Regions from separate parts of the Leptolyngbya sp. CCY15150 genome, predicted to be linked through region 3. Evidence: predicted binding sites of a transcription regulator. Region 3 holds the regulator's gene; each other region holds the start of a gene.
What was found. Region 3 encodes NtcA, which controls nitrogen genes in cyanobacteria. Its sites were predicted from a motif close to TTTGTANNNNNNNNTACAAA; they were not measured.
Positions count from the first base shown of each region.

Region 1: the regulator NtcA is predicted to act here: its motif matches at 5,285-5,304, upstream of JUJ53_RS04300 (MSMEG_0569 family flavin-dependent oxidoreductase).
Region 2: the regulator NtcA is predicted to act here: its motif matches at 5,126-5,145, upstream of JUJ53_RS07055 (DUF4327 family protein).
Region 4: the regulator NtcA is predicted to act here: its motif matches at 6,107-6,126, upstream of glnT (type III glutamate--ammonia ligase).

Region 1 covers NZ_JACSWB010000139.1:1,120-8,430, reverse strand. Annotated here, with positions in the region: gene JUJ53_RS04325 (Nit6803 family nitrilase) at 1-436, shown strand, start outside; gene JUJ53_RS04320 (MSMEG_0568 family radical SAM protein) at 531-1,643, shown strand; gene JUJ53_RS04315 (MSMEG_0567/Sll0786 family nitrogen starvation N-acetyltransferase) at 1,731-2,270, shown strand; gene JUJ53_RS04310 (sll0787 family AIR synthase-like protein) at 2,273-3,301, shown strand; gene JUJ53_RS04305 (LuxR C-terminal-related transcriptional regulator) at 3,428-4,936, opposite strand; gene JUJ53_RS04300 (MSMEG_0569 family flavin-dependent oxidoreductase) at 5,437-6,714, shown strand; gene JUJ53_RS04295 (MSMEG_0565 family glycosyltransferase) at 6,834-7,311, shown strand, end outside.
Region 2 covers NZ_JACSWB010000151.1:13,289-20,599, forward strand. Annotated here, with positions in the region: gene JUJ53_RS07035 (ABC transporter substrate-binding protein) at 1-1,144, opposite strand, end outside; gene speA (biosynthetic arginine decarboxylase) at 1,190-3,154, opposite strand; gene ndk (nucleoside-diphosphate kinase) at 3,399-3,848, shown strand; gene JUJ53_RS07050 (photosystem II S4 domain protein) at 3,983-4,762, opposite strand; gene JUJ53_RS07055 (DUF4327 family protein) at 5,242-5,463, shown strand; gene JUJ53_RS07060 (hypothetical protein) at 5,654-6,046, opposite strand; gene JUJ53_RS07065 (hypothetical protein) at 6,154-6,504, opposite strand; gene JUJ53_RS07070 (S8 family serine peptidase) at 6,705-7,311, opposite strand, start outside.
Region 3 covers NZ_JACSWB010000146.1:31,594-38,904, reverse strand. Annotated here, with positions in the region: gene smc (chromosome segregation protein SMC) at 37-3,933, opposite strand; gene ntcA (global nitrogen regulator NtcA) at 4,291-4,962, opposite strand; gene fabI (enoyl-ACP reductase FabI) at 5,511-6,287, shown strand; gene hisB (imidazoleglycerol-phosphate dehydratase HisB) at 6,332-6,973, shown strand; gene nei (endonuclease VIII) at 6,985-7,311, shown strand, end outside.
Region 4 covers NZ_JACSWB010000164.1:84,516-91,826, forward strand. Annotated here, with positions in the region: gene hisIE (bifunctional phosphoribosyl-AMP cyclohydrolase/phosphoribosyl-ATP diphosphatase HisIE) at 57-716, shown strand; gene JUJ53_RS09385 (peptidoglycan-binding protein) at 730-3,210, opposite strand; gene JUJ53_RS09390 (hypothetical protein) at 3,593-3,763, opposite strand; gene JUJ53_RS09395 (GNAT family N-acetyltransferase) at 4,123-4,623, opposite strand; gene glnT (type III glutamate--ammonia ligase) at 4,630-5,955, opposite strand; gene JUJ53_RS09405 (ammonium transporter) at 6,341-7,311, shown strand, end outside.

The DNA.
Region 1 (7,311 bases), on a different contig from region 3:
GGTTACTATCCGCCATCATGCGTTGGAAGCGGGATGTTTTGTGGTGAATGCGACGAGTTGGCTCTCGCCGGAGCAAATTCAACAGGTGACCACCGACACGACCTTGCAGCGGGCGATTCAGGGCGGTTGTAATACGGCCATCATTGGCCCGGAAGGCAATCATTTGGCTCCTGCCATCACTGAGGGAGAAGGCTTGGTGATTGCCGATTTAGACTTTTCGTTGCTCATCAAGCGCAAACGCATGATGGATTCTGTGGGGCACTATTCCCGACCGGAATTGCTGCAACTGTACGTTGATCGGCGATCGCAGCCTACTATGGTTGACCATCCGTTTCCCATGCCCCCCACTGGAGAGGATGCGGGACTGATGAATGGGGCAGATGCGTTCCCCAACGGTTCACCCACCTCGCCGGCTTCTCCACCGATTGTCACGTGAGCGCCGATCTTGATGTTTCTGATTTCATTGCAGATTAGGACAATCGCTCGATAGTTACTCTTTTTGCTAACCCTGACGGCTGGGCTCAACTGATATGGATAAACAACAGTTACTGGTGGAACTGCAATCGAAGGGGTTGCAGCTTGCCGAACAAACGTCCGGGGCGGCGGGACGTAAAGGCGGGGCTGGCCCATCGGATCATAAGGCGATTGTGGTTGATGGCACGACGGTCATGGTGCCGGTCTACACGGGCACGGCGGCGGTTTCCCCGTATCGCCTTAGCGCGGCGGTCAACAGTTCCCCCGTGGTGCCCAGTGAGGAGGTTCAGCCAACCTTAGAATGCCATGGGCAAGCGATCGCCTCGGTTCAGTTTCCCAAGCAGCCGAAATTCTATGGACTCCAAACGGCTGACGGCATCCCCTACTGGAAAATCGCCCTGCTCCATAGCCACGACGTACTGGCAACAACGGTACTCCAGACCTGCATGCGCTACAATGACCGCGCCACCGCCTGTCAGTTTTGTGCGATCGGGCAATCCTTAGCCGCCGATCGCACCATTGCCCGCAAAACACCGGATCAATTGGCTGAAGTAACCGAAGCGGCGGTGCGGCTCGATGGGATCAAGCACGTGGTGATGACCACCGGCACCCCCAATACTCCCGATCGCGGTGCCGCTTATCTAACGGAATGTGCGCGGGCAATCAAAGCGCGGGTCGATATTCCCATCCAGGCGCAATGCGAACCCCCAGCGGATTTCAGTTGGTTTGAACGGATGAAGGCGGCCGGTATCAATAGCCTGGGAATGCACCTAGAGGCCGTTACCCCCGAGGTGCGCGATCGCATTATGCCTGGGAAAGCCACTGTTTCGCTGGAAACCTATTTCGAAGCCTTTGCCGCAGCGGTACAGGTCTTTGGTTGGGGACAGGTTAGCACCTATCTCCTCGCCGGTTTGGGGGATAGCCTCAATGCCCTGGTGGACACCAGCGATCGCCTCATTCAGCTAGGCGTTTATCCCTTCATTGTCCCCTTTGTACCCATCACCGGTACCCCGCTGGAGGATACTGCCCCGCCCGATAGTGAGTTTATGTATCGCCTCTATCAAGAGGTTGGGCAACGGCTCAAAAATGCAGGACTATCCTCCCAAGATGTCGAAGCTGGCTGTGCCAAGTGTGGGGCCTGCTCTGCCTTATCTGCCTTTGAAACATAGACCGTGGGTTCGGAATGCATTGGAGATTGAATCCGCCCTCGGGCGATCGCTGTTGACCTGTTAATGTGAATTCTGGGATGGCCAACCATGACTCGATCTACCTATCGATTTGAGATTGCCAAAACCGCCACCGAAATGCGGGAGTATGCCGACCTGCGCTACCAAATTTTTTGTCAAGAACAGAAGCTATTTCGCGGCAGTGATTGGGATGACATTGATGCGATCGCCTATCCGATTGTGGCGCTTACCTCCGTTCAGAGTGTGTATGAACCCTACCTGGCTCCCTGGGAACAGGTGATTGGGGTTGTCCGCATCTACGAACCGGAGCCAGGGCTGTGGTATGGCGGTCGGCTAGGCGTGCATCCTACCCATCGTCGGGGCTGGCGGATTGGGAAAGGTCTGATCGAAAAGGCGGTGATGACGGCCAATACTTGGGGCTGCGAACGGTTTTTGGCCACAGTGCAGTTGCAGAACGTGCGCTTTTTTCAACGGCTACATTGGGATTCACTGGAGGAAATCGATATCTGTGGGCATCCCCATCACCTCATGCAAGCTGATTTGGACTATTATCCGGCCAATGGTGAGCCTCGTCCTCAAGGACTGCCTCAAGTGCTTGAGGTGGCATAGGTATGGATGATGCTAGGCAATTGCCCCGTTTGGTGGAGCAGTTACGCCACTCCCTTGGCATTCAGCAGAAACAGGATATTCAACTGGCGGCGCAGTATTTCCGACCGGGGACGCGATCGCTTGAGTCGTTGTCTGGTGCCTTCGGCGGGCTGGAGCGTTCGGCCGATCCGCCTGTTTTGTTGGGAGATGACTGCGCGGCCATTTGGCAGGGCGATCGCCATCTTTTATTCGCCGCCGAGGGAATGCTACCCAGCTTAGTGGAGGCGGAGCCTTGGTTTGCTGGATGGTGTGCGGTGATGGTCAATGTTAGTGATATTTACGCCATGGGCGGGCATCCCATTGCGATCGTGGATGCCCTGTGGTCACCATCGCCGGCAGCCAGTCAAGAGCTATGGACGGGGCTACAGGCCGCCGCTGCCGCCTACGGCATTCCGGTTGTGGGCGGACATACCAATTGCCACAGTCCCTATGCGGCTCTGTCTGTGGCGATTCTGGGGCAGGCGCAGCAGTTGATCACGAGCTTTCATGCCCAAGCCGGAGACGTGCTCTTGATGGCGATTGATCTCCGCGGTCAGCCCTTTAAACACTATCCGTTTTGGAACGCGGCGACGACGACCGACCCGCAGCGGCTACGCGATGATTTATCCTTACTTCCAATAGTGGCAGAACAGGGCTGGTGCGATGCTGGGAAAGATATCAGCATGGGGGGAGTATTGGGAACGGCCCTGATGTTGCTAGAAACCTCTCAGTGTGGCGCGGTGATTGATCTAGAGGCGATTCCCCGCCCGCCATCTTTGGATGTATACCCGTGGCTTCACCATTTTCCGAGCTATGGGTTTTTGCTGAGTGTGCGCCCCCATCAGGTGGAACGAATCCAGGCTCAGTTTCATGGACGCGATCTGCACTGTGAGGCGATCGGGCGGGTGGACGATAGCCAACAACTGACGTTAACCTGGGGCGCTGAGACGGCGATGTTGTGGAATTTAGTAGAGCAGCCCTTGACCGGTTGGGCACCGTCAGGCGATCGCTAATGGGCCGTTGTCCGGCGTTGTATTGACGACCAGGGTGGGATGAATCAAACCTAATGCTGCTAAACCCTTACCGGCCTTCTGCATCGGTCTGCTCTCGCTCAACGGGGGGACGGAAACAGAAACGATTCAAACCTCTAGCCACCCATGACGCATCAGTTCATATACGGCCTGTACACGCGTTTTGACGTTCAGTTTTGCCAGCGTATTATTGATATGAAATTTGACGGTGCTCTCACTGATATGAAGCTGTCCGGCAATTTCGCGATCGCGCAACCCTTGGGTCAGTAAGCACATCACATCATGTTCGCGGGACGATAGCATTTTCTGGGTGTTTTCCCCATCATGGATGCCCCAGGTATTGCCCTCTAAGACGGTCATAATCACCTCCCGTAGAACAGTGGAGTCTGTATCTAGGCTGATTTGGGCGACAACGCCTTGGGGATAACGGGGACTGCCCATGGAGGAAGGATGAACCCAAATGACGCGATCGCTCCCCTGGATCTGATCGGGCTGATCTGTAATGAGTGGAATGGATGGATCTGGCACGGTTGACAGGGCAAACCCTGCAGTCGTGACCATTTGGCTAAAGGCACATTGCAAAACGGCCGAGCGACATTCGACCCTAACGTATCCGTTGGTGGCGGGCTGGCTGTAGGGCAGTTTTAGGGTAATCTGCACGACTTTACTCAACGTCCCTACCGTGGTTGTTAGAGTGCCACCCAAACTAGCAATTGCCAGTAGGATCGGTCTAAACGAGGATGGAACGGCCGTTGTGTTTCCTGGTTGCTCCCGTTGGGTCGATCCAGCATCGCTAGAAAGGGGGATGTCGCCGTCATGGGTCGTGACGACTAGAGCATCGGCGGACACGATCGCATCTAGGGTGACGACATCCGTGGAGTAGGTCAAACTACAGGTGGTGCAATCGAGCGGCTGAACCAACTCCGTAAACTTGATGAAGAGGTAGGTGAGCGATACGTCGAGCGATCGCTCGGTTCCAACCAACTTGAGGGGAATAAGTCCCAACAGTTTGGCGAGATAATCGGACAGCATGGGAGATTGTAGGGCAGATAGCCCTTGCCCTGCGAGGTGCCAGGTTTGCTGGACTTGCTGAAACTGGAGCGCGCTGCCCAAGGAAACCGTCACCGTGGTACAAAGACTGAGCAATATTTCTAGGAATTCAGGCGCAAGGGCTTCTCGGCTAAAGACGGCCAACACTCCAATCACCGTGTCGGATGTTGCCAGGGGATAGCCGGCGAAGCCCCGGAGTTGATGCTGGAGCGCCCATTCGCGATCGCGCAGCCACGGCTCATCTAGGAGATTATTGCTAAGAAAGGAAACTCGATTCTGGGCAATTTTCCCGACTTTGAACGCCCCCATGGGAACGGTGCTGAATGCCCCATCGGTGCGGGTGTAGAGGCCAGCCGAACCAATCATTTTGAGATGTGTACGATCGGGCTCTACTAACCAAATGCGTGCAAGCGCACAGTTGAACTGATTGACCAGCCCTTGAGTGACACGGTTGGCGATCGCCCTAGTATCTAGACAAGCGTAGATATCTTGAGCAATCTGATTGGCCCGCTGCAACTCGAACATGAGGCGCGGTGCATTCAGGCAATCCACAACAGAATCGGACACAGGTACCCACATCAAACAGAGTTCACTCTATTGAGCCGCAAGGTGGGAGTCGGTTTCTGTGTTGAATGCCACAAAGTAGATGCGATCGCGCTGCCTACATATAGTAATGATAGGATCGTGCGGTGCTACAACAGTCTCTCCACGACACATTTACCCCTAACGATTTCACCAGGGTTCTATCTTTCAGTCTATTGGTGGCACATCCATTTCTATCGCGGCTGAGGGGCTGAATCGCTGAACGGTCTAGCCTTTGAACACGATCAAGGAACCAAGGGACCGCGATCGCCATTCTTTGTCAAAACATCGCTGGATGCGGCCCTTCCTGTCCTTACCGCTAAACCTGTTCAGTGTGTATTCAAAGATACAGGACGGCAACGAAGCTAATCCTACTGTGCAGAAGAAGCGCAACATCCAGAGTCTCGTCGTCCAGTGTTGCGCCTTGTTTGGCATCATATCGCAGTGAACCTAAGTGAACCTGTTGCTGGGAGGCAACGTCACCCATGACCACCCATTACTCAGTTGCTATTGTTGGTGGAGGGCAGGCTGGCCTGGCCGTAAGCTACTATCTCAAGCAAAACGGCATTGATCATATCCTGTTCGAGAAACATAAGATTGGCTATTCCTGGCGATCGCAACGATGGGATTCGTTTTGCTTGGTCACACCCAATTGGCAATGTATTTTACCGGGCCATCCCTACTCTGGTGATGACCCCCACGGTTTTATGCAGCGGGATGAAATTGTTCAGTACATCGAAAGCTATGTGGCGGTCTTCAATCCTCCAGTTAAGGAAGGCGTTGCTGTCCATCATTTGTATCAACAGGGGCAAGGCTTCGGGCTAGAAACCAGCATTGGACATTTCACAGCCGATCAGGTTGTTGTCGCGACGGGCGGCTATCATCGACCCAAAATTCCTGCCCTCTCTCAACGCTTTGCTCCGGAGATCATACAAATTCATTCATCAGAGTATAAAAATCCGGAATCCTTACCCGACAAAGGTGTTCTTGTCATCGGAACCGGACAGTCGGGCTGTCAAATCGCAGAAGATCTCCATCTTGCCGGTAAACAAGTCCATCTTTGTGTGGGAGGGGCTCCCCGTTCTCCTCGAACGTATCGAGGTAAGGATGTAGTTGCCTGGCTAGATGAAATGGGCTACTACGACCTCTCCATCGATCAGCATCCAGATAAGCATAAGGTACGAACAAAAACAAATCACTATGTGACTGGACGAGGCGGTGGACGAGAGATTGACCTGCGGCATTTTGCCCTAGAGGGAATGCAGCTCTACGGGCATCTCAAGGATATTCAAGGGAGTTGCCTTACCTTCCAGCCCAACCTCAAACAAAACTTAGATGCGGCTGATGCCGTAGCCGAAAGCATCAAGCGAACCATTGACGGATTTATTGAGAAGCACCATATTGAAGCGCCAACCGAGCCGCCCTACCAACCGGTATGGGAGCCTCAGATGGAGCAAACTGAACTGGATTATCAATCTGCCAATATTGGTGCGGTGATCTGGTGTACCGGCTATACCATGAACTATGAATGGATTGATATTCCGGTGTTCGATGGTAAAGGATATCCTGGACATGAGCGTGGGGTCACCGTTGTGAGAGGATTATATTTCTTAGGATTGCCGTGGCTCTATACCTGGGGGTCGGGGCGTTTTTCGGGGATTGATCGAGATGCAGCGTATCTGGCAGATTGTATCATAGCTAAGCAGCGAGTCGCCCAACCGAAAAATTCTGATGGGATCAACCAGGTTGCTCTTGGGTCGTAGCGTGTTCAGAGTTTAAACTGCTGCCTTAGGGCTGATTGTGGATTGGTTTTATCCTACAAAACCATGATTAACACACCGCAATGTGCTAATCATTATTTTTATTACCTTGCTGATTAATGATGCGAATTGCTCTGCTCACCTATTCCACTAAGCCACGCGGTAGTGTGATCCATACCGTTGAATTGGCAGAAGCTCTAGCGGCGCTGGGGCAAGACGTATGTATTTTTGCCTTGGATAAGGGTGATGGAGAACTGTATCGAGCGATCGCCTGTGACTATCAATTGGTGCCCAGTCAGCCCGCCCCACCGACTATCGATCGCCTCATCCAGCAGCGGATTCAGGACTATGTCGATTTTTTCCAAGCTTGTTTTGAGCGCGGTGATGCTCCTTACGACGTCTATCACGCACAGGATTGCATTAGTGCGAACGCGCTGATTATGCTGCGATCGCAGGGATACCCGATTTCCCATATCCTGCGAACGGTTCATCATATTGAAGACTATAACAGTCCTTACCTACAACACTGTCAGGAAACATCTATTCAGTTGCCCGATCGCTGTCTTTGTGTGAGTCGTCATTGGCAGCAACAGCTAGAAG
Region 2 (7,311 bases), on a different contig from region 3:
GAAATTGCACGTCGTTAAACCAGGCTGCTTTGATGGGATCAACCACTCGTGTACCATCTTGGCGGCTAGCTTGGTTGAGGTTGAAGCAGACGAAAAAGGTGCTGCTGTCGGGCCCGCCTTCATAGATGGTGAAATTGCCCCGCTCTTCTTCCCGCTTCAGCAGCATGAAGGTTTGTGGTGAGATGTCGAGCATATCCACGCCGCCGGAGCGAAACTGGATCAGCGACGTGTCTGGCGATTCCACGATCTGCCAAATAAATTGCTCGATATAGGGCTGGGGTTGCCCTTGGTCGTCGGTTTGCCAGTAGTAGGGATTGCGCTCAAAGACCAAGCGCTGACTGGGGGAGTAGCTAACCATGCGGTAGGGGCCATTGCCAATCACGCGCCGAGGATCGGTGTCGGTGCCCCAAGTGGATAGGAAGAGCGGTTGACCGTCTTCGTCTTTGGTTTCCACGGCGGCGCTCAGGGCATGGGCTGGAAGGATAGGGGTGCCGCCTACATACTCCAAGAACGGGGCAAAGGGTTCGGTAATGGTGAACTGAATTTGGCGATCGCCCACCTGTTCCACCTGGGGAAAAGTTCCGGCTTGCCCAATGCGGAAGGCATCGCGGATGGGGACGGGAATCTCAGGGTTTAGATACACCTCATTGAAGCTAAACACCACATCTTCAGCGGTGAGCGGTTCGCCGTCTGACCACTGAAGATCGTCTTTGAGGGTAAAGGTAATCTGCAAATTATCGTCAGATACGTCCCAAGATTCGGCTAGGGCTGGATAGATCTCGCTGGTAATGGGATTTTGCCCAACCAATCCGTCATAGATAAACGAAAACACGTTGGGGAAGGATTGGTTGAGGGCATAGTTAAAGCTTTTGGGATCGGTGCCTGCGGCAATAATCAAGCGCGGCACCTGGGCCGACTCCACCTTGAACGTGTCTAGACTACAGCCGCTGAAGCCGATCGCTCCTAGGGTTAATACTAGGGCGATCGCCACCCGGGCCAGCCGCTGCATACTCCATCGTCGCCACGGTTGTTCCGGGTGGGGCTGGACGTTGGCGGGTTTACCAAAACGTGGGATCAGGCGCTGCATTCCAAGCCGCTGTATTCCAAACCATTGAACCCAAAGATGCTTTACTCTGCCAGGCATAGGTTGTTCCCAAAAATCTGCGAGGGGGCGCGTCTAGGACAGGTGCTAGGACACTAAGTAGGTATACTGACCCAGCGATCGCTCATAGTGTTGCAGCAAGAGCTGGGATTCTTCTAGGCTAATCCGGTTTTCGTTCAGGGACTGTTCGGTTTGTCGGCGAATACTTTCGATTAAGTCCTCTGCGTCGTATTGCACATAGCCCAACACCTCGGTCATCGTATCGCCTTTCACCACATGCTCAATTCTGTACCCCTTGGGGGTGAGCTGGATGTGGACGGCGTTGGTGTCGCCAAAGAGGTTGTGCAGGTTGCCCATAATTTCCTGGTAGGCACCGCCTAGGAACATGCCCAGAAAGTAAGGTTCCCCAGCCTGCAGCGGATGCAGTTCCAGCACCGACTTCACATCTCGTAGGTCGATAAAATGGTCAATTTTGCCATCACTATCGCAGGTGAGGTCGGCGAGGGTGCCCCGCTGGGTAGGTTCTTCATCCAGGCGATGGATGGGCATGATGGGAAACAGTTGATCGATCGCCCAGCTATCGGGAGCCGACTGGAACACCGATAGGTTGATGTAGTAGATCGAAGCCATGATCTGTTCCAGCGCCTCTAGGTCATCGGGCACGTAGTCTTGCTGGCGGACAATGACTAGGATCTTCTTGCAGCAGCTCCAGTAGAGTTGCTCGGCGCGGGCGCGATCGCTCAAGCTTAGGTAGCCAAAGGTAAACAGGCTGATGGCTTCGTCTTTAAACTGGGTGGCATCGTGGTACATCTCCTGATAGTTCTCAGGACGGATGGACTGATAGGTTTCGTAAAGGTTGCGGATAATCAGATGTTCATCGGCGGTGGCGGCAGCGGGGAGGGCGGTGGCGGCATCACTGCTGCCCAAGACGTCAAAGACCAGGACGGATTGATGGGAGGCGATCGCTCTGCCGCTTTCACTAATCAGCGTGGGCATGGCCACCTGTCGTTCTTGGCAGGCTTCTTTGACCTCAGCGACTACATCATTGGCATAGTTCTGCATGTTGTAGTTTTTGGAGGCGTAGAAGTTGGTTTTAGAGCCGTCGTAATCCACGCCCAAACCACCGCCAACGTCGAGATACTTCATGTCTGCTCCCAGCTTGGCCAATTCCACATAAATTTGGCTGGCTTCCCGAATGGCTTCCTTGATCACCGCGATGGAGGAAATCTGAGAGCCAATGTGGTAGTGCAAAAGCTGTAGACAGTGGAGCATGCCCTCTGCTTTGAGGCGGTTGACGGTGTGGAGAATTTCGGGAATGGTGAGCCCAAACTTGGCGCGATCGCCGGCCGAAATGCCCCAGCGACCTTCACCCTTGGTGCTCAGCTTGGCCCGCACGCCCAGCAGCGGTTCAATGCCCAACTGCCGACTGGCGGCAATCACCAACTCCACCTCATCGGCCTGCTCCAGTACAATCAAGGGCGTTTTACCCAAGCGCCGCGCCAGCATCGCCGTTTCTACATAGTCTCGATCTTTATAGCCGTTGCAAATCAGCAACGAGCCGTCGTTATCTAGAGTGGCCAGCGCAATCAACAGCTCCGGCTTAGAGCCCGCCTCTAGCCCAAACTGGTGGGGTTTGCCAAAGCGCACCAAGTCTTCAATCAAATGGCGCTGCTGGTTGCATTTGACCGGGAAGACGCCTTGGTAGACGCCGTTGTACTTATAGCGGGCGATCGCTTTACTAAAGCAGGCACTCAGCCGTTCAATCCGGTCTTCCAGAATGTCGGAAAACCGGATCAAAATCGGCAAGGAGAGATTCCGTTGCTTGAGGGCGGTTACCAGTTCGTAGAGATCTAACGATCCGCCGCGATCGCCCTTGGGAGAGACGGTGACATGACCAGCAGCGTTGATGGAAAAATAGGGTTCCCCCCAGCCTCGGATGCGATACAGTTCTTCGCTATCTTCAATGGTCCAGCGGGTCGTTCCCGGCGGCGTGGGATGAGAATCGGCATTAGGATCTAGAATCTTGGGCGATTCGGTAGACGGAGTGACCATACTGAACCTGACCTCGCAATCTTTCTTCAACGAGTTGTCCTGTCTATCCTATCGTGTTGTTTTGAGAATCCGGGGGCGATCGCCCGGCTTGACCCTGAGTTTTTTCAGACTTTCCAGCCAACTACTTTACAAAGGGTATGCTTTTGCTGAGCATAGAAAAGGTCTTGCACTCGTGTTGCAAGCATTGGCATAGAAGACTACGCGGCAATCAATTGTAAAGACGTATCGTTAGGAGTTTGACATCGTGGAACGCACCTTTATTGCAATTAAGCCAGATGGCGTGCAGCGTGGGCTAATTGGTGAAATCGTGAGCCGCTTTGAAACCAAGGGGTTCACCTTGGTGGGCATGAAATTTATGATGGTGACCCGTGAGCTAGCTGAAGAGCACTACGGTGTACACCGGGAACGTCCCTTCTTTCCTGGTTTGGTCGAGTTCATCACCTCGGCTCCCGTGGTCGCCATGGTGTGGGAAGGAGACGGTGTAGTCGCCTCTGCCCGTAAGCTCATTGGCGCAACCAATCCGCTCACGGCCGAACCTGGCACCATTCGCGGTGACTTTGGGGTCAGCATTGGACGGAACATCATCCACGGATCGGATGCGATCGAGACGGCTCAGACCGAAATTGCTCTGTGGTTTAAAGATGGCGAGCTAGCCAATTGGGAACCCACGATCAAGCCTTGGATTTACGAATAAACCAACGCTCCTAGCGGCTGTCAAACCTGAATGAGCTCTAGTAGGGTGGGCATTGCCCGCCCTGTCACGTTTCATCAAGATAGTTGGTTTCCATCTGCATAGATGTCCATCGGTTCTCCGACGAAGACCACTACTTAGACCAAGCGGGTAAGCTGAATGCGATACCGTTCCTTTTTGGTCACCGCCACCTCGCCAATCTCTAGCCGTCCCTTGCCACGAATAGCGACCAAGTCTCCAGATTTGATTTGATAGCTAGACTGGGTCACGTCTCGCCAATTGACCCGCACATCTCCCGCGCTAATCAGATCCACCATCTTGCTGCGAGACATGCCGAAGCCCGCAGAGGCGATCGCATCCAAGCGCATGGAAGCTTCAACGGTGGTCATTTCCTTTTTCCGAGGCTCCCGCACCTTCAGGTCGCTCAGCTCAATCCGCCGCGTTTTCACCGGCACCGATCGCACCTGGGTGAGGCTCAGTTCCAAAAATTCAACCAAATCTGGCGCGACGATCGCTTGGGCTCCCCGTTCGCCCAGCACCACAATATCGCCCACCTTGCCGCGCACAATGCCCGTACCAAGAAGGGCACCCAAAAAGTCGCGGTGGCTAGCAGCATCGAACAAAAAATTGCCGGCAATATCGAGGGCGGCCAGGGCAACCTGATCTTGGTCTAAAGGCAGATCTGAACGAGCGATCGCGGCTCGACAGCGCTCTGCCTGAGGATAGCCACCCCAAGCAACCACCTGCACTTCGGTGAGCGGCCGAAACATGGTCTGCACCTCCAGCCATTCCGGCGGCGACAGAAAATCGGTCATCACAACCTCCCACGTCCGCAGGGCCTGCTCCGCTTGGTCAATAATGCGGGCAGCACTGTCGCGATTCTCAACGCGGGCAAGCAATTCATCTTTTGGCAACATGCACTCAACCTATGGCTACGGCCCGGCACACTTCAACCCTGGGCGCTTTCGGGACTAATTGTCGTGATTCATTGTAGCCAATGGCGAATCATCGTGAGGGGATTCGCGATCCAGCCCAGCATCTTAAGGAAATCTAAGATTTGTACACGCTATATGGAGCGATGAGGAGACGGATTCAGCGCTTTCCATAGCTTATGGCGATCGCAATTGCAAGCACCTATTGGCTGAAATGCTTATTCTAAAAGGAGTTTGAGCGATCGCCCCGATCTATACACCATCCTGGGACGACAGGTTAGAGTTTGCTGACTTTTATCATGTTTCTTAATATAATCAAGAGGAATCCAACGTAAGAATAAAAAAAGTTCAGTATCCCTGACTACAAACTTAATCTTTCAACGATTAATAACTAGGATTCACGGTGAGCTTTTATCCTTGTTGGCCTCCTAGTTACCGCTATTTACAACAGCAGAGGGTGAATCATGATTCAAGCCATTGCCTATTCCCTAGACTTTGTTCAAGACGAAGCTCGCCAATTAGTCTATACCGGTGTCATCAGCCGCCAACAGCCCATTTACGTGCTCTGTCGCTATATTCCAGCTCGGGAGTGGGCGTGGATTGAAGACGAACTAGAGCGCAGTGGGTTTTTGCTGCGCGATCGCATTGGCGACTTGCTGGGTCGCGAAGAGTGGGATAACGATTAAAATTCCCCGCCCGTACAACCCGTACAGCTAGTACAACCAACCCATACCTCAGCCACCTATCAGGTTTTCAGGCTTGCTTGCATTCATGGCACCTAGGGCGATCGGGCACTGTCACCCGATCGCCTTTGTCCTCTCAGGGGTTAAGTTAGGATGCACAGCCCCTGAGCAGATGGTGTCATGACTCGCGTACTTAGGTATTGGCGGGGCGATCGCCGTCGGGTTGCTCCAGCTCTTGACGAATCTGGATGATCTCTTGGGTGAGGTCTACAAGGTCAGTCTGAATATCTAGGGGAATGGTGGGCTCGTTGGCGCGATCGCCCGTCGAGCCTGGGGCCGATGATCCATAGGAGCTGCCAGAGGAAGGGTTCATCACCGTTTCCACGAAGCGCCGGGCTTCTTGTTCCGTTTGCTCGCCTTTAACAGCCCATTCTTCGGTGAGCTGATTCAGATCGCCCCGCTGAATCCTAGAGAAGGTTTCACCGTACTGCTGGGGATGCTGTAGAGCTTCTACAAGGGCAGCCGTTGCGCCAAGGGTGACGCGAAATCCTTGTTGAATAGTCTGGGACGCGGTGTCTAAGTTCATAAGAATGGTTGAGAGTGATTGGGAACGATGGGATGGTTTAACGTTCAACGGGCAGGCTACGGTGGCCCGGTGAAGCCATCTACGTGCATTCTAGCGGCGATCGCTGGCTAGACTTGCTCTAAATATTGATTGAGATCGTCTAGAATGCGCGTTAGTTCTGCTTCGGTGCTGAGGCGGATGCGCTCATCCCGAATGGTGATCAGGACTTTGGCTGCAAAGGGGCTGGGCCAAATATTGGGGTTGCAGAAGATTTCTAAAAAGACGTCGCCGGTATGCTGATACTCAATCGGTTTCTGTGGCTTAGGCTTGTTCCCTGGTTTACTGCCTTCTAGGGCGATCGCTTTCAGTTGGTTAATCAGATCATTGAGGGCCTTGTGCAGGTCGCGGGCTGCTTCTGGGGAAAAACTAAAGGCTACGGAGCCGTCACCCAGGTTAAGCCGAAGGGGAATAGATGCCATGGCAAGATCAGTCTTGGAATAAAGAACAATGGTGATAGGTGACCCTATCGTTATAGAGATCGGAATAGATATCGGATAGATAGTTGCTGGATGGATCCGTGTTGAGGTGGTGCCAATGCCCTGAAGACTTGCGCCATGCCGTTGGTGCCTCTGCTGGATGTCAGGGACTTGGAGCAGAGCAAGTCAGCTTGATCCTTGACCTAACGAGAGGGGACACCCCACCAAGCTAGGGCATAGGATTGGATCGGCTCGTTGGCTTGATTGCGGTAGACAACGCGAAGTTTATAGCGCCCCGTGGCTGGAATCTGATAGAAAATATGCTCGGTGCTGTCTACAGCGCTCACGGATGACCAAATGCGATCGCTTGTATCCGTTGCATCAGCAGGCATCAAGTACAAATCCAGGTTATTGAGTCCCCCGTCGATAAACGTTTCGTCTACGTCAAAAAGCTCGTTGCCATTGCGATCGCTGAGGGTTACCTGGCGATTCCAAGCAAGGGTCACCGATAGATAGCTATTGGCCGCTAGGGGCGTATTGAAGACGTAATCTCGATACGCTGGCGCATCGTTCGTCAACCCCACCTGATCATAATCCCACCCGATCGCCGCAATGGGATCGGATGCTTTCCATTGTCCGCCGCTAAATTGTTGATAGGCCCGAAATGCATTCAGGTGTCCTGTTCCCAGTTCCGCATCAAGGGGAATGGCTGGGTTGGTGTAGGCATCGGACTCTAGCCAGTTGCGGTTACGCTGGTCAATAATGGTGCGTCGCATTCCTAGATTGAGTCCATCGCCCTCATCTTCAATC
Region 3 (7,311 bases):
CTCCAACAGAGTCAGGGTGCTTCTCAGGGGCGATCGCTACCCAGAAATTCGTCCCTGGAGGTCAATACCCAGAACCTGCGTGTAGGCTCCTCGGGCTTGGGTCACCCCAATGGTGCGCTGGGCCGCTTCAATCATCGGACGCCGCAGGCTCACGACAATGAACTGCGCCTGTTGAGTCTGATGTTTAATCATTCTAGCTAATCGTTCTACATTTGCCCCGTCGAGGAACATATCCACCTCGTCAAAGGCGTAGAAGGGCGAGGGACGGTAGCGCTGCAGGGCAAAGATGAAGCTGAGGGCAGTGAGGGACTTTTCTCCCCCAGACATGGAGGCTAGGCGGCGGACGGGCTTGCCCTTAGGATGGGCGACTAGATTGAGCCCGCTGGAAAAGGGATCATGGGGATCATCAAGCTGCAGGTAGCCATCACCGTCGGAGAGTTCAGCAAAAATGGTTTGAAAGTTGCCATTCACTGCGTCAAAGGCTTCTTTGAAGGCCCGCTGGCGCAGGGTGGTGAAGTTTTCGATGCGCAACAGCAGTTCGCTGCGCTCTTCCGCCAAGGTGGACAGCTTTTGGCTGAGTTCATCCAGACGCCCCTGGGTGCGATCGTGCTCTTCTAGGGCCAGCATATTTACCGGCTCCATGGCCTGCATCCGCCGCTGCAGCGATCGCACCTGTTGCTGAAGCTGCTCTAGCCCTAGCTCGTCGGGAATCTCCGGCAGAGGATCGGGCAATTCGGCCTGCTGGGCCACCAGTTGCTCCTGCAGGGCCACCAAGTCTTGCTGACGAGCCTGCTGGGTTTCGAGGGTATGTTGACGTTTCAGCTCCGTTTGCTGATGCAGGGTTTGGCGATCGCGTAATTGCCGTTCCACCCGATCGCGCTCTTGCTTCTCCGCCGATAGGGTGTGTTCTAGGGTAGACAAGGCGGTTTGAATCTCCGCAATCTCGCGGTTGAGGGCATCCTGCTGGCTGCTGCCGGAGGTACGCTGGCTGAGCTGGCTAGTCTGCTGCTGCCGGTACTCCTGCACCCGCTGCTGAGCCTGTTCAATCTTTTCCTGAAGCCGCTGGCGCTGCATGCCCATCTCGCTACATCGCTGTTCGGCGGCGCGCAGGGCCAGTTGGCGATCGCTGAGGGTTGCTTCCTGCTGCTGAATTAGGGTCTGGGCCTGCTGCCATTCGCTATGGGCTTGGGATTGTTCCAACTCCGTCAACTGCTGGCGATCGCGGGCCACCTCGGCTTCCTGCTGCGGCAATGCCTTCTCCAGGGTCTTGAGCCGGGTTTGGGCCTGGCTCAGTTCTTGCGTATGCTGCGACAACTGGGCCCGCACCTGCCCCTCTTGCGCGACCAGATGGGCAAGCTGTTGCTGCAATTGCTCCGCCTTGAGATGGGTTTCGCGCTCCAGTTGTCGAGCATCCATCAAGGCTTGAGACTGGGACTTGAGGCTAGCGCTAGCTTGGTGAATCTCTTTCTGACAGCGATCGAGAATGTGGTCAATTTCCTGGAGGCGATCGCGTAGGCCCGTCACCTCCGCCGATTCTCCCGTTTCCCCTACCCCAAAATGCAGGGATCCTTGGCGGCTGGACGTACTGCCCCCGGTCATGGCACCACTAGCATCGAGCAATTCTCCATCTAGGGTGACGATGCGGTACCGACCAATGTGGGGGCGGGCATCCTGGAGGTTCGAGAAGACCACGGTATTGCCAAACACATGGGCAAACACCACCCGATAGCGATCGTCACAGTCAATCAGCCGACTGGCATAGTCAATAAAGCCGCGAGGCTGTTGGGCAGGGTTGATCGGCGACAGGCGCGGCGCACGGATTTTGTTCAACGGCAAAAACGTCGCCCGCCCAGCCCGCTTTTGCTTGAGCAGTTCAATCCCCGCTGCGGCTATTCCATCATCTTCCACCACCAGATGCCCCAAGCGGCCACCAGCAGCAATTTCCAGCGCCAGTTGATACTCCGCTTCCACCCGACCCAACTGGGCCACCAGCCCGCAGATACCCGGCAAGTTAGCTTGGGTGAGCAGGCGCGTGGCTCCCGTTCCATGGGCATCCTGCATCGCCTGCACCTGGGCTTCTAGGCGATCGAGCTGGCGTTGTTTATCCCGCTGTTCTCGCAGCAGGCGATCGCTAGTCTCCTGTTGCAGCTTCAGTTGGGCCTCGGTAGCGCTCAAAGCCTGGGCCCGCTGCTGCACCTGCTGGCGCTGCTGTTGGTGCTCGGTTTGTAGACTGGCCTGCTGCTGCTGGTGCTCGGCCAGATCGCCAGCGATCGCTTCTAGAGTTTGCCGATGCTCTTGATTTTTTTGCTGGAGTTGATGCACCCGTTCCTGTAGCGTCGCCTGCTCGCGCCGCCCTGGCTCTAGTTCCTGCAGCCGCGATTCAATCCGGTGCCGCAACTCCGTTTGCTGTTGAATCCAGGCGGCCGACGCAGAGGCGATCGCCTGGGCCGACTCACGACTCGCCTCTAGGGTTTTCTGGGCAGCATCCCGCGCTTGCCGTAGCTGTACCAACTCTTGCGTATCGAGAACTTGCTGATCCGCCTGCAGAGCCTCCAGCGCTTGGCGATGGTCATGCAGTTCCCGCTGGGTGCGGCCCAGTTGCGTGGCCGTCTCTTGGCTAGCCGTGATTAACGCTTGCTCTTGCCGCTGAAGCTGCCGCAGTTCTGCCTGCCGCGTCGCGAGAGTCGCCTGTAGTCCTAACTGCTCATCTTCCCCAAGAGCTTTCACCCGCCGGTTCAACTCCTCCAAGGACTCCGTCGCTTGGGCAATATCCACCGCCAGAGCCTGGAGCTGGGTGCTGTAGTCAGCTAGGGCTTGATGGCTGGCTTCAAGCTGCTGTTGGAGCTGCTCCGCCTGCCGTTGGCGATCGCGCCAATGGAGCACCGCCTCCCACTGACTTTTATCCTGAAATTCCGCGCGTAGGGCCTGGTACTTCTCCGCCTTAATTCGATCTTGGGCCAGGCGATCGCGCTGGGCAATCAACTCCCGTTCCACGATGCGAAACTGCTCCTCCCGCTCCTTCACCGCGTCCAGCTTGCCCGTCGCTTGAATAATTTTGCGATCGAACGCAGCCACCCCCGCCAGCTCGTCAATAATCTCGCGGCGTTCCCGAGGGTTCATGGAAATAATGCTGGTGACGTCCCCCTGCAGAACAACGTTGTAGCCTTCGGGATACACGTGGAAGCGGTGCAGGTGGTCGTGAAGCTGGGTGAGGGTACAGGGCTGATCGTTGATGTAGTAGTTAGAGGTGTAGGTGCCCTGGGGCGTCACCCGCAGCTTCCGGGTCACCTTCCATTCCCCCGTCGCCAAAATTTCCTGCAGCAGCGGATCGGGCTCGTCCTCAAAGGCATAGCGATCCGGTTCAGGAGCGGGAGGCGTCTCGGGCGACCCATGTCCATTAAGATCTACCCCATTGAGGTTTACCCCATTGAGACCTGTCTCATTGAGATCTGCCTCATTGAGATCTACCCCATTGGGATCCGATCCATTAAGCTCTGACCCATTGAGATCTGGATCAAGCCCCTGGGCTTCCGGTGCCTCCCCCGTAGACTCATCAGGTGTAGATGCATCAGGTGCCTCCCCTGTAGATGCATCAGGCACTTCATCGGGGGATTCTGGCGGGGATTCTGGCGGGGCAGCGATCGCCCTCGAACCCACAGCATCCTCCGGCTCCATCTGAAACGTCACGGTGACACTAGCTTCCACCGTAGAGCGACTGCGGCTCGAATGATTTTGGTTAACCAAATCGGGCAACCGCTCCGCCCGCATTCCCTTGGAGCCAGACAAACCTAGGGCAAACAGCAGCGCATCCAAAATATTGGATTTTCCCGACCCATTGGGGCCAGAAACAACGGTGAACCCAGGCAGCAACGGGACTGCCGTTGTCCCGCCAAAGGACTTGAAGTGAGAGAGTTCAACCCGCTTAATGAACACTAGGGATTGCCGCGATGCGCTTCAGTACGAATATACTACATCCATGGAGGTGTCGCCCACGGAGGGATCAACAACCGTGCCTCAATCCTAATGCACTGGCTTGATATCCACCTAGGATTGCCGCAACACCCATGGGTGACGTAGTCGCATTATAGGCAATGATTGGAAATTAACGCTAAATGTAGCGTATTGTCTCAAAGGTTACCCCTAGGTTTTGAGCACAACGCCATAATAGGCCCATGGATAAATTCCGAGTTCAGATCCTCGGAAGGCGCAAATTCCCGGTGTCTGCCTGAGGCAGCCCTGGGGTTCGGCACCGGAGATTTGCGCAAACCCATGCCAGGACTAATCCTAGGCTTAAGTAAACTGCTGACTGAGGGCCACGGGATTATGCACCGTAATCCGCTTTTTGTGAATGGAGATCATGCCTTCTTGGCGCAGATCCCCCAGCAGGCGGGTCACAGTCACCCTGGTTGAGCCAATGGCCTCAGCGATCGCTTGGTGAGATAGCTTTAGGTCAATGGTGATGCCTTCTTGACTAGGAACGCCAAAGTCACGGCAGAGAATCAGCAAAAAGCTCACCAACCGCGATCCCATATCCCGATGAGCTAGGGTCTCGATCATCATCTCGGTTTGCAAAATCCGAGACGATAACCCCCGCAGCATAATCATCGAGAGTTCAGGATTTTCGTGAAAGGCTTTTTCAACCTGGTCAATCGGCAGCGACAGCAATTCCACCGGCGTGAAGGCCACAGCATGGTAGAAGCGATCGGAACGATGTCCCGTAATCAGCGACAGTACCCCAAATACACTGTTTTCCCGAAGCAAGGCCACGGTGATTTCTTCGCCCGCTTCATAGACTCGGGAGAGCTTCACCGCTCCACTGAGCAAGAAGTAGACGCGCTCCGCCGGATCTCCTGGAAAAAAGATTGTTTTACCACGTTCAAAGGTCTCGACCATCGGTGGAAATGCACCTCCGCTGATCTGGCGGAATACATTTGCCAACGGCTTGTCTTGCGTTACTACCATAGCCCTCGCCCTACCCAATCCCTTAAAGAGTTCTTGTTCACTGTTCGAGCAAGTCGCCTCAGCACATGTGCGAATCGGCTAAACCAGATTTTGCAACTAAACTCTGACGTTACATCACTAAAACTTAACTTATGGGTGCTTTTTTGTGCTCCATGCTACATATTTTTTGAGTCTTTGATAAAGAAGATGTTGAGTTTAGCAAATGAGCACGGGCGATCGCTAGGAATGGCGAGGCTTAGCACCCCCTAGGTATTAGCTTATACACCACCCATAGCGCTTGTAGATATCTTCACACCACACCGGTATCCTGTTGTCTCTACCCCAAGGTTGTTAACCCTTCACCAAGCAATTCTTGAGGTTGTCCTCTATCTTTGTGTCCCCATTTTTCAGTATTCTCCTAATGGCGATCGCATCCAGCCCGTTCCTCAGTTTGGGCCAAGCAAACTAACGTTATCCGGTGACTTGGGAGCAGCATTGCGAAATCCTTGGCTGCCTCTCCCATACCTGCGATCGCCACCTGGAATCTTTAACGCTGTGAATCAACTGTCATGCTGAACCTGACCGGAAAAAATGCCCTCGTAACCGGCATTGCCAACAATCGTTCCATTGCCTGGGGCATCGCTCAGCAACTGCATCAAGCGGGTGCAAACCTCGGCATCACCTACCTCCCAGACGATAAGGGTCGGATGGAAACCAAGGTGGCTGAGTTAGTTGAACCCCTACAACCCAGCTTATTCCTGCCCTGTAACGTCCAAGATGACGAACAAATCGAGACGCTGTTTCAAACGGTGCAAGAGCAATGGGGCAAGATCGACATTTTGATCCACTGCCTGGCGTTTGCCCGACGCGATGACCTCACCGGCAACTTTAGCCAAACCTCCCGCCCAGGGTTCACCACGGCGCTGGATATTAGCACCTACTCCTTGGTCAAGCTTAGCCAAGGGGCAGCGGCGCTGATGAGCGAGGGGGGTAGCATCGTCACCCTCACCTACCTCGGGGGCGTCAAGGTGATACCCAACTATAATGTAATGGGGGTAGCCAAGGCGGCCCTAGAGATGAGCGTACGCTACCTGGCAGCAGAGCTGGGCCCTCAAAATATTCGGGTGAATGCTATTTCAGCCGGCCCCATTCGCACCCTGGCTTCGTCAGCGATCGGCGGCATCCTCGACATGATCCACCACGTGGAAGAAGTCGCGCCACTACGACGCACCGTCACCCAAACCGAAGTAGGCAACACGGCTGCATTTCTCTGTAGTGACCTATCCAGCGGCATGACAGGGCAAGTGCTCTACGTGGATGCGGGCTACGAAATTATGGGCATGTAGGTAGGGGCAGCAGCTCGGTTTAGTCGTTACACAGGGGTAGGGATATGCAAACACGCGATCGCCAACAGTTGGAAGAATCTGGGGGGCTAGAGTTTCCCTTGCGCACCGCGTCGGTAAGTCGGGCAACGCAGGAAACCCAGGTTCACGTCAGCGTCAATGTCGATGGGCAAGGGATAGCCAACGTGGATACGGGCATTCCCTTCCTTGACCATATGCTGCATCAGATCTCCTCCCATGGACTGCTGGATCTGGATATCCAAGCCCAGGGCGACATTGAAATTGACGATCACCACACCAATGAAGATGTGGGCATTACCTTCGGGCAGGCGCTGCACCAGGCCTTAGGCGATCGCAAGGGCATTGTCCGGTTTGGTCATTTCATCGCCCCCCTCGATGAGGCCCTAGTGCAGGTGAGCCTTGATTTTTCTGGACGCCCCCACCTCAGCTATGGTCTAGAGATTCCCACCCAGCGCGTCGGCAGCTACGACACCCAGCTCGTGCGAGAGTTCTTCGTGGCCGTGGTCAACCACAGCCAAATGACGCTACATATTCGCCAACTGGATGGCATCAACTCCCATCACATCATCGAAGCCACCTTCAAAGCCTTCGCCCGCGCCATGCGCATGGCCCTGGAGATCGATCCCCGCCGGGCACATTTAATTCCCAGCTCTAAGGGTGTTCTGTAGGGTCAGCGCGTATGCCAGAAGGGCCAGAAATTCGCCGGGCAGCGGATGCGATCGCTGCTGCTGTGGTCAACCAACCGATTCAAGACCTATTTTTTGCCTTCGATCGCCTCAAGCCCTACGCCGAATCCCTGGCCCGCCAGCAGATTACCGCCGTGCAGACCAAGGGCAAGGCGATTCTTCTCCGGTTCGATCATCGGCTCTCAATTTATAGCCACAACCAGTTGTATGGGGTGTGGATGATTCGACGCGCCTATGCCTTTCCCGACACGAAGCGCCAGCTTCGCCTAGCCATTCATACCGCAAAAACATCCGCCCTGCTCTACAGCGCCTCAGACATT
Region 4 (7,311 bases), on a different contig from region 3:
ACATACTGTTGAAGATTTGAAGTTGAAGATTTGAAGTTGAAGACTTAGGAGGAGACATGAGCGATAGGTTGTCGATGAATAATGTCCTAGGGGAAGCGGCGATTCCGGTGGAGCAGATTTGCTACAACGATCAGGGGTTGGTGCCCGCCATTGTTCAAGATGTCCTGGATGGCACGGTGTTGATGATGGCTTGGATGAATGCTGAGTCGTTGACCAAAACTCTGGAGACGGGAGAAACCTGGTTTTGGAGCCGATCGCGCTCTGAACTTTGGCATAAGGGCGCGACGTCGGGGCATCTGCAAAAGGTGCAGTCTTTGCGCTATGACTGCGATAGTGATGCGCTGTTGATTACTGTGGAGCAGTTGGGAGATATCGCCTGTCACACAGGGGAGCGCAGTTGCTTTCACCAAGTCAGCGGCGGCATTACGCCACCGCCCGCCGACATGCTCTCTCAGGTGTTTGCGGTGATCTGCGATCGCCGCGACCATCCCACTCCCAGTTCCTACACCAGTCGCTTGCTAGAGGGCGGTGATAACCAAATCCTCAAGAAAATTGGCGAGGAGTCTGCAGAGGTGGTCATGGCCTGCAAAGACGACGATCCGGAGGCGATCGCTGGGGAAGTGGCGGATTTGTTCTACCACACCATGGTGGCGATCGCCCATCACAACGTTAGCTTGCGAGATGTGTACCGTAAGCTGCAAGAGCGACGGCGCTAATCTCTGCTGATCTTTACTGTGCCTGGAGATTGCGAATATCAACCCAGGTACCGTCGCTTAACTCTGCCCAAGTGCGGTTGAGGGCAAAGGTACGGTTGCCCGTTAGTTCAACCTCCTCTCCAGAACCAACGCTGCCAATCACCAATCCGTACGGATCGTCCCGGCGCTCGATGGTGGCAGAGGCGGAAAATGAACCGCTCGGCCCTCGAAAGACGTAGGAATCTTGCAAGACCAGTTCTTGGGCACCGTCATCTTCTGCTTCAGCAACCGTTGGCTCGGGCTCAGGCTCGGGCTCGGGGGCTTGGCTGGTAACTGGACTATCGCCTTCGCCAGCGATCGCCGCATCAATTTGCCGCGCATTCACCCAACTGCCGTCTTCAAGTTGTGCCCAAACGACACCACCCACCAAGGTTCGGCGAGAGGTCACATCAAACGATGATTCTGAATCAATGATGCCCACCATGGTTCCACCGGGTTGATCGTAGCGATCGACCGAAGCCTCGGTGGTAAAGGTGCCGCTGGGCCCTTGGAAGTCAGATTCTGAAGAACCAATGATGGCATCTGTGGGCCCGTCTGCCGCTTCTGGATCGACGGCTTCCGGATCAACTGCTACTTCATCCGAGGGCTCTTCCGTTTCTGCAATGGGTTCAGGATCAGGTTCATCCGACGGTTCTGCTGCTGACTGACTGCCGTCCAAGTCAACAGCCATCGCATCCACCCAGGTGCCATCGGTAGCTTCTGCCCACACGGTGCCATTGGCGAGCGATCGCCGTTGGGTGAGTTGAATACTCTCTCCGGGCATCAGGGTGGTCACCGGCGCTCCTCCCGGACTGCTGCGTAGATCCGTTGGAGCCTTCACGGAGAAAGTGCCGCTTGGCCCTTGAAACTCAGGCTCGGAGCTGGGTGGCTCTGTTGTCACATCAAGATCGTCCGCTGGCTCTTCGCCCTCGGCCACGGTGTCAGGTTCCTCTTCGGGTTCCTCTGTCACCGCCTCATCCGGCTCAACGTCATCTGGTTCAGGCTGGGTGGGAATCACAAGTCCATCACCCACTGCCCCCCCGACGATCTCAACGTCAGGATCAACAGCCGTCTCTTCCTCCGGTTCGACCGGCTGTTCTGCTGTGGGAGTTTCCTCATCCGGCTCTTCTGCTACTGGAGTGTCTGGAGCTTCAACCTCAGCTTCCGCTGTCGTCTCGTCATCGGTTTCGACCGGCGCTTCCGCTGCTGGAGTTTCCTCATCCGGTTCTTCTTCGGCTACCGGAGTATCTGGAGTTTCAACCTCGGCTTCTGCTGCCGTTTCTTCCTCCGTTTCGGCAGGCACTTCTGCAACCGTCTCTTCTTGAGTCTCGGATTCTCCATTATCGGGGAAGGCTAGAGCATCCTCGACGGGGTCAGAGTCGGTAGGCGGATCTGTATCCGCAGCAGTATCTTCGGGCTCTGCCGTCTCCGGCTGCTCGGTAAAGACGTCTGACTCTTCTTGAACCTCGGGCGCGGGAGCTGGGGATGCAGGCGTAAAGGATGCAGCCGGAGTAGGAGCAGGAGCAGGGGCTGGAGCAGGGGCTGGTGGTGGTGCAGGGGCTGGAGCCGGAGCCGGAGCCGGCGGAGCCGTTGCAACGGTTCTGGTGCCCGCTGATTCTGCCAAAAAGTCTGTTGCTACCCAGGCTCCGTCTGTGGTCTCAGCCCAGAAATAGGAGCCGGCAGGCACTTGCGCGCCCGTCAAGAACACGACGGCACCATCCGCCAAGCTGCCAACGACCTCGCCATTGGGCGTGCGGCGTAAGTTTACACCACCGCCTGCCTGGGTCGTGATCACCGCAGTTCTTGCTGAACTGTCTACCACACCCGACTGGCTGGAGACCAAGGTAGCTTGCCCGGAGGTAGAGGAGGCTGAATATTGCAAAAAGTCTGTGGCCACCCATTGACCATCACTGAGCTCTGCCCAGCTATAGCCGCCTGCTGAGACTTCGCGTCCTGTCAACGACACAGACGCGCCCTCCGGCAATCCACCTGAAATGGCTCCGTTGGGCGTGCCCCGGAGATTAACGCCCACGCCACTACGGGTGACGATCAGCGCTTGCCCAGTGGCGATGCCTCCACCTGAACTAGCTGGAGCGACTCCTACGGTGTCTGTCAAATCCCCAAGACCTAGGGAACTCAGGGTCTCTGGGCCAGCTTTACCATCTGCCAGAAGCCCCATGGCCGCTTGGTAGCGCAGAACGGCCGCTTCGGTTCTAGCGCCGTAGATGCCATCAGCCGTCACCCCTAGCGATCGCTGAATATCGGCTACAGCTCCCCCGGTACTACCCTTGCGGTAGATCATGGCTTCGGCGGGTGTGGCTGCACTGAGCAGGGTGAAGAGGGCGATCGCTCCAACTAATCCCATCCAGGCCGAACTGGGAATGCGCCAGTCAGCCAATCCAAACTCACGCATGGGTGGTTGGGGGGAGGGATCAGAATAGGCAACCGAGTGGTGGATAAAGGCAAGTGATTCCATAATGCCCCTGTCGTGGCGTAATGGTGGCTAGACAACAGGCGATCGCCCTAGCGTGGCTGAGCCGCATCTAGTACTCTTAACTCTTCCTAGTGTAGGTGAGTCCTGAGCATAACCAAGGCGCACCCTATAGGGGCCTTCAGTGCGATCGCTAACATCACAACTATATAAAGACTTCCCTAAAACAGCCACCCTTTTGCCAAGCAGTTTACAATCCCTACCCTGGGTACCTAATCTATTAAGACTTCATTAGCCACTTCATCAGCCACTTCATCAACCTAGGATGTCCGCTGGGCCGCCTTGGGCGGTTTTACCGGGTTGATATCGGTCGATGAACTCAACCCGGCTGCCCCAGAGAGTACCGTGTTTTGGCTGATCTGCCACTCTAGGGGCGATCGCTCTGAGTTCTGGGGGTGGATCGTTCAGAACGCTTGCGTAGGCAATCGAGCATTTGCTGTCTGACGGCTTGAGACCAGCGGTCAAAGTCTCCCGGCGTGACGACTGTCAATGTCGAATGCTGCTCACGACGGGCATTGGAATTTGCTTGGAAATCCATGACAGTTATTACATTGGGGTTCATCCCTAGGCTGACATAGATCGCTAGGGATCAACCTCCGAGTCTATGCACTTATTGCATTCTGTAGATGCACGATTCGCAAATCAGGGATTTTCTGGAGGGCAACCTATGCTGCAGATGCAGTAGCTGTGGTACTTTGCCTGCTCTGCTCTTGATGCCCTCCGGTTTTCCCTGGAGCGGGCTTGTCAGGATTTGTCTATGTCCCACGGGATAATCTAGGCATCAATCTTTACATCTAAACGTGAGAGCTGCTTGGCTGACGAAACGCGGGAGCCTGATGCTCGAACGTCCTCACCCTAGTCTTCTGGGAGAGGGACTAGGGTGAGGACTGCTGTTAGTCAACCAGATGCCTGGGCTAGGGTCGTCAAGGCATCGCCGGTGACGCGACAGGTGCGCCAATCGGGTAAGACGGTGGCTCCCATGGTTTTATAAAAGCGGATGGCGGGTTCGTTCCAATCCAACACACTCCACTCCAGCCGTCCGAGGTCGCGATCGACAGCAAGCTGGGCCAGGGTTTGCAAAAAGGCTTGACCAATCCCCCGTCGCCGATAGTCGGGCAACACAAACAGATCTTCTAGGTAAATGCCTGGCTTGGTGAGAAAGGTTGAGTAGTTGTAGAAAAATAGCGCGAAGCCGACAATCCGCTGATCTACTTCCGCAACCAAGGCTTCCACATAGGGGCGATCGCAAAATAGATGATTGTGCAAACTCTCGGCATTGCCCACTACGTGGTGGGACAATTCTTCGTAATCCGCCAAGGCCTGCACCAACTCAAACAAGACGGGGGTATCGGGAGGATGAGCTGGGCGAATCGAAAGACCTGGGGAATAGGAAACCATTGTGCGTTAACAATTAATGTATTGATCTAGCTCCCACGCCGTTACTTCAGCGTTATGAGCATTCCATTCATGATACTTGAAGCCTAGGAACGTCTTGGCAGCCTGTTCTCCCATCATGGTCATGAGTAGGGGGTCTTTCTCAAAACACTGGAGTGCTTCCAGCAAGCTGGTGGGCAACATGTCTAGATTGGAGAACTCCGAGCCTCGGACAAACATGTTTTCATCCAAGCGATCGCCTGGACTAGCGTGCTGAGCGACCCCATCCAATCCAGCAGCCAACAGGGCGGCCTGGGCTAGGTACAGAGTGGTGGCTCCATCCAGCAAGCGGCATTCAAACCGTCCGGCATCGGGGATGCGGATCATGTGGGTGCGGTTGTTGCCGCCATAGGACAGGTAGCGAGGGCTCCAGGTGCTGCCGGATTCGGTGGTGGTGGCTCCGAGGCGGCGGTAGGAGTTAATGGTGGGATTACAGAGCGCCGTCATACTTCGGGCATGGCCGAGCACCCCAGCCAGGAATTCGTAGCCCAGGGTGGAGAGCCCTAGTTCATCGTTCAGGTCGGCGAAGACATTGGTGTCTCCTTGCCAGAGGCTCATGTGGATATGGGCCCCATTGCCGGTGAGGTGGCTGAAGGGCTTGGGCATGAAGGTGGCGGTCAGCCCCTGCTGTTCTGCCAAGCTCTTCACCATGTATTTGTAAAACACGTGGCGATCGGCGGTGGTCAGGGCATCGTCGTAAGTCCAGTTGATTTCAAACTGCCCATTGGCATCTTCGTGGTCGCACTGGTAGGGCTCCCAGCCCAGTTGCTCCATGTAGGTTACCAGGGTGGAAATGAAGCCAAACTGCCGCATCAGGTTCATTTGGTCGTAGCAGGGGCGGGTTGCGGTATCTAGGTCATCGGCAATTTTGTAGCCCTGCTCGGTTTTCTTCAGCAGCAGAAACTCGGCTTCCACACCCGTTTTGTAGGTATAGCCGAGGTTTTGACATTGTTCCAGCACCCGCTTAAAAATTACCCGAGGTGCGGCTTCAAAGGGTTTGCCATTCATATACACATCGCTAGCGACCCAGCCCACGGTGGGTTCCCAGGGCAGCACAATCAGCGAGTTGGGATCGGGAATGGCGGCAATATCAGGTACTTCGGGCCCTAGACCCAGGTTGGAGGCAAAGGGCGCAAAACAGGCCCCATTTTTCTCGACGTCAGCAATTTGTCGAGCGGGCACCAGCTTGGCGCGGGTTCCGCCCAGCAGGTCTGTGTAGGAAACCAGGAAGAATTCTAGTCCTAAATCCTTGGCCTGCTCAACCAGGCTTTTCTCCGACGGCAACGTTCCAACCATAGCGGCTCTCCGAATGTCGCTTCTCAGTAAATCAACCTTTTTGATCCAGTATTTGTATAGTTAGATACGTTTCATGGTTTCCGTGGCGGGCGATCGCTTTTTTCCTCGCTCATGCACCCTTCATGACCAATCTAGGCAGACCAAATCACAGTCCGTAGCCATCGTTACAAACTTGTTTGGAGAGCGATCGCACACTTGACATAACAATTTTCTTATCGTTCCGTCCGACTCAGTTCTTCGGTACTTGGCAGCTCCCAAGCACAAGTGTCCAGAGCTTTTCATGCTTACCTGTCTAGGATAAATCCATCCTAAGACAGGTATAAAAAAGAGCGATCGCCCTTTTACTCACGAATTCCATTGAGTGTTATCCACCTGAGAGTTACTCATGTCGCCTGAAGCAACAGAATTTCTCGGAACCTTTGTCACAGAGACTTACTATTACTGGGCCTCTGTGTTCATGCTCGCCATTCACGCAGGCTTCCTTGCCTACGAAGGCGGTGCAGCCCGGACTAAAAACGTGTTGGCCACCATGGTCAAGAACCTGCTGACCCTATCCGTCGTCGGTCTATCCTTCTACTTCTTTGGCTGGTGGGTCTATGCAGGGTTCTCCATCTTTCCGCGCTTTGGACCAATTCTTGGCCCTTGGACCAGCGAACTCCCCGCCAACCTTGGCACCTTAGATGGCGATGGCCTGTTGGACTTTGTTGCCAGCACCTATCCATGGTCAACGGCGATGGCACCCAACCTTTCGGATAATCTAACTGGGGTCTTTTGGTTTGCCTTTAGCTTGTTTGCCATGACCACTGCCTCGATTATGTCTGGAGCCGTGATTGAGCGAATTCGCCTCGGTGCCTACCTAATCTTGGCCGTCGTTCTCGGTGGATTTACCTGGGTGGTGGCAGGATCATGGGGCTGGAACTACTGGGGCTGGTTCAACACCATGGGCTACCACGACTTCGGTTGTTCAGCCGTTGTCCATGGCGTGTCAGGATTCTTCGCCCTAGGTGTGTTGATTAACCTTGGCCCTCGGATTGGTAAATACGACGCCAACGGCACACCCCGCGATATTCGCCCCCACAATCTGCCCCTGACCATGGTGGGCCTGATGCTGATTTTTGTCGGCTTCTACGCCTTCCTAGCAGGCTGCGTGATTTTTGGCCCTGGCGCAACGGTGGAAAGTACGATTTACGGGTCTCCCATGACCCTCGCCTCCATCGGCGTGAATACGACCCTAGCGCTCTGTGCGGGGATTGTGGGTGCTTACCTGGGCTCCAAGGGCGATCCATTCTTCACCATTTCCGGTGGATTAGCGGGCATCATCTCCGTGGGCGCTGGGTTAGATTTGTACTCTCCACC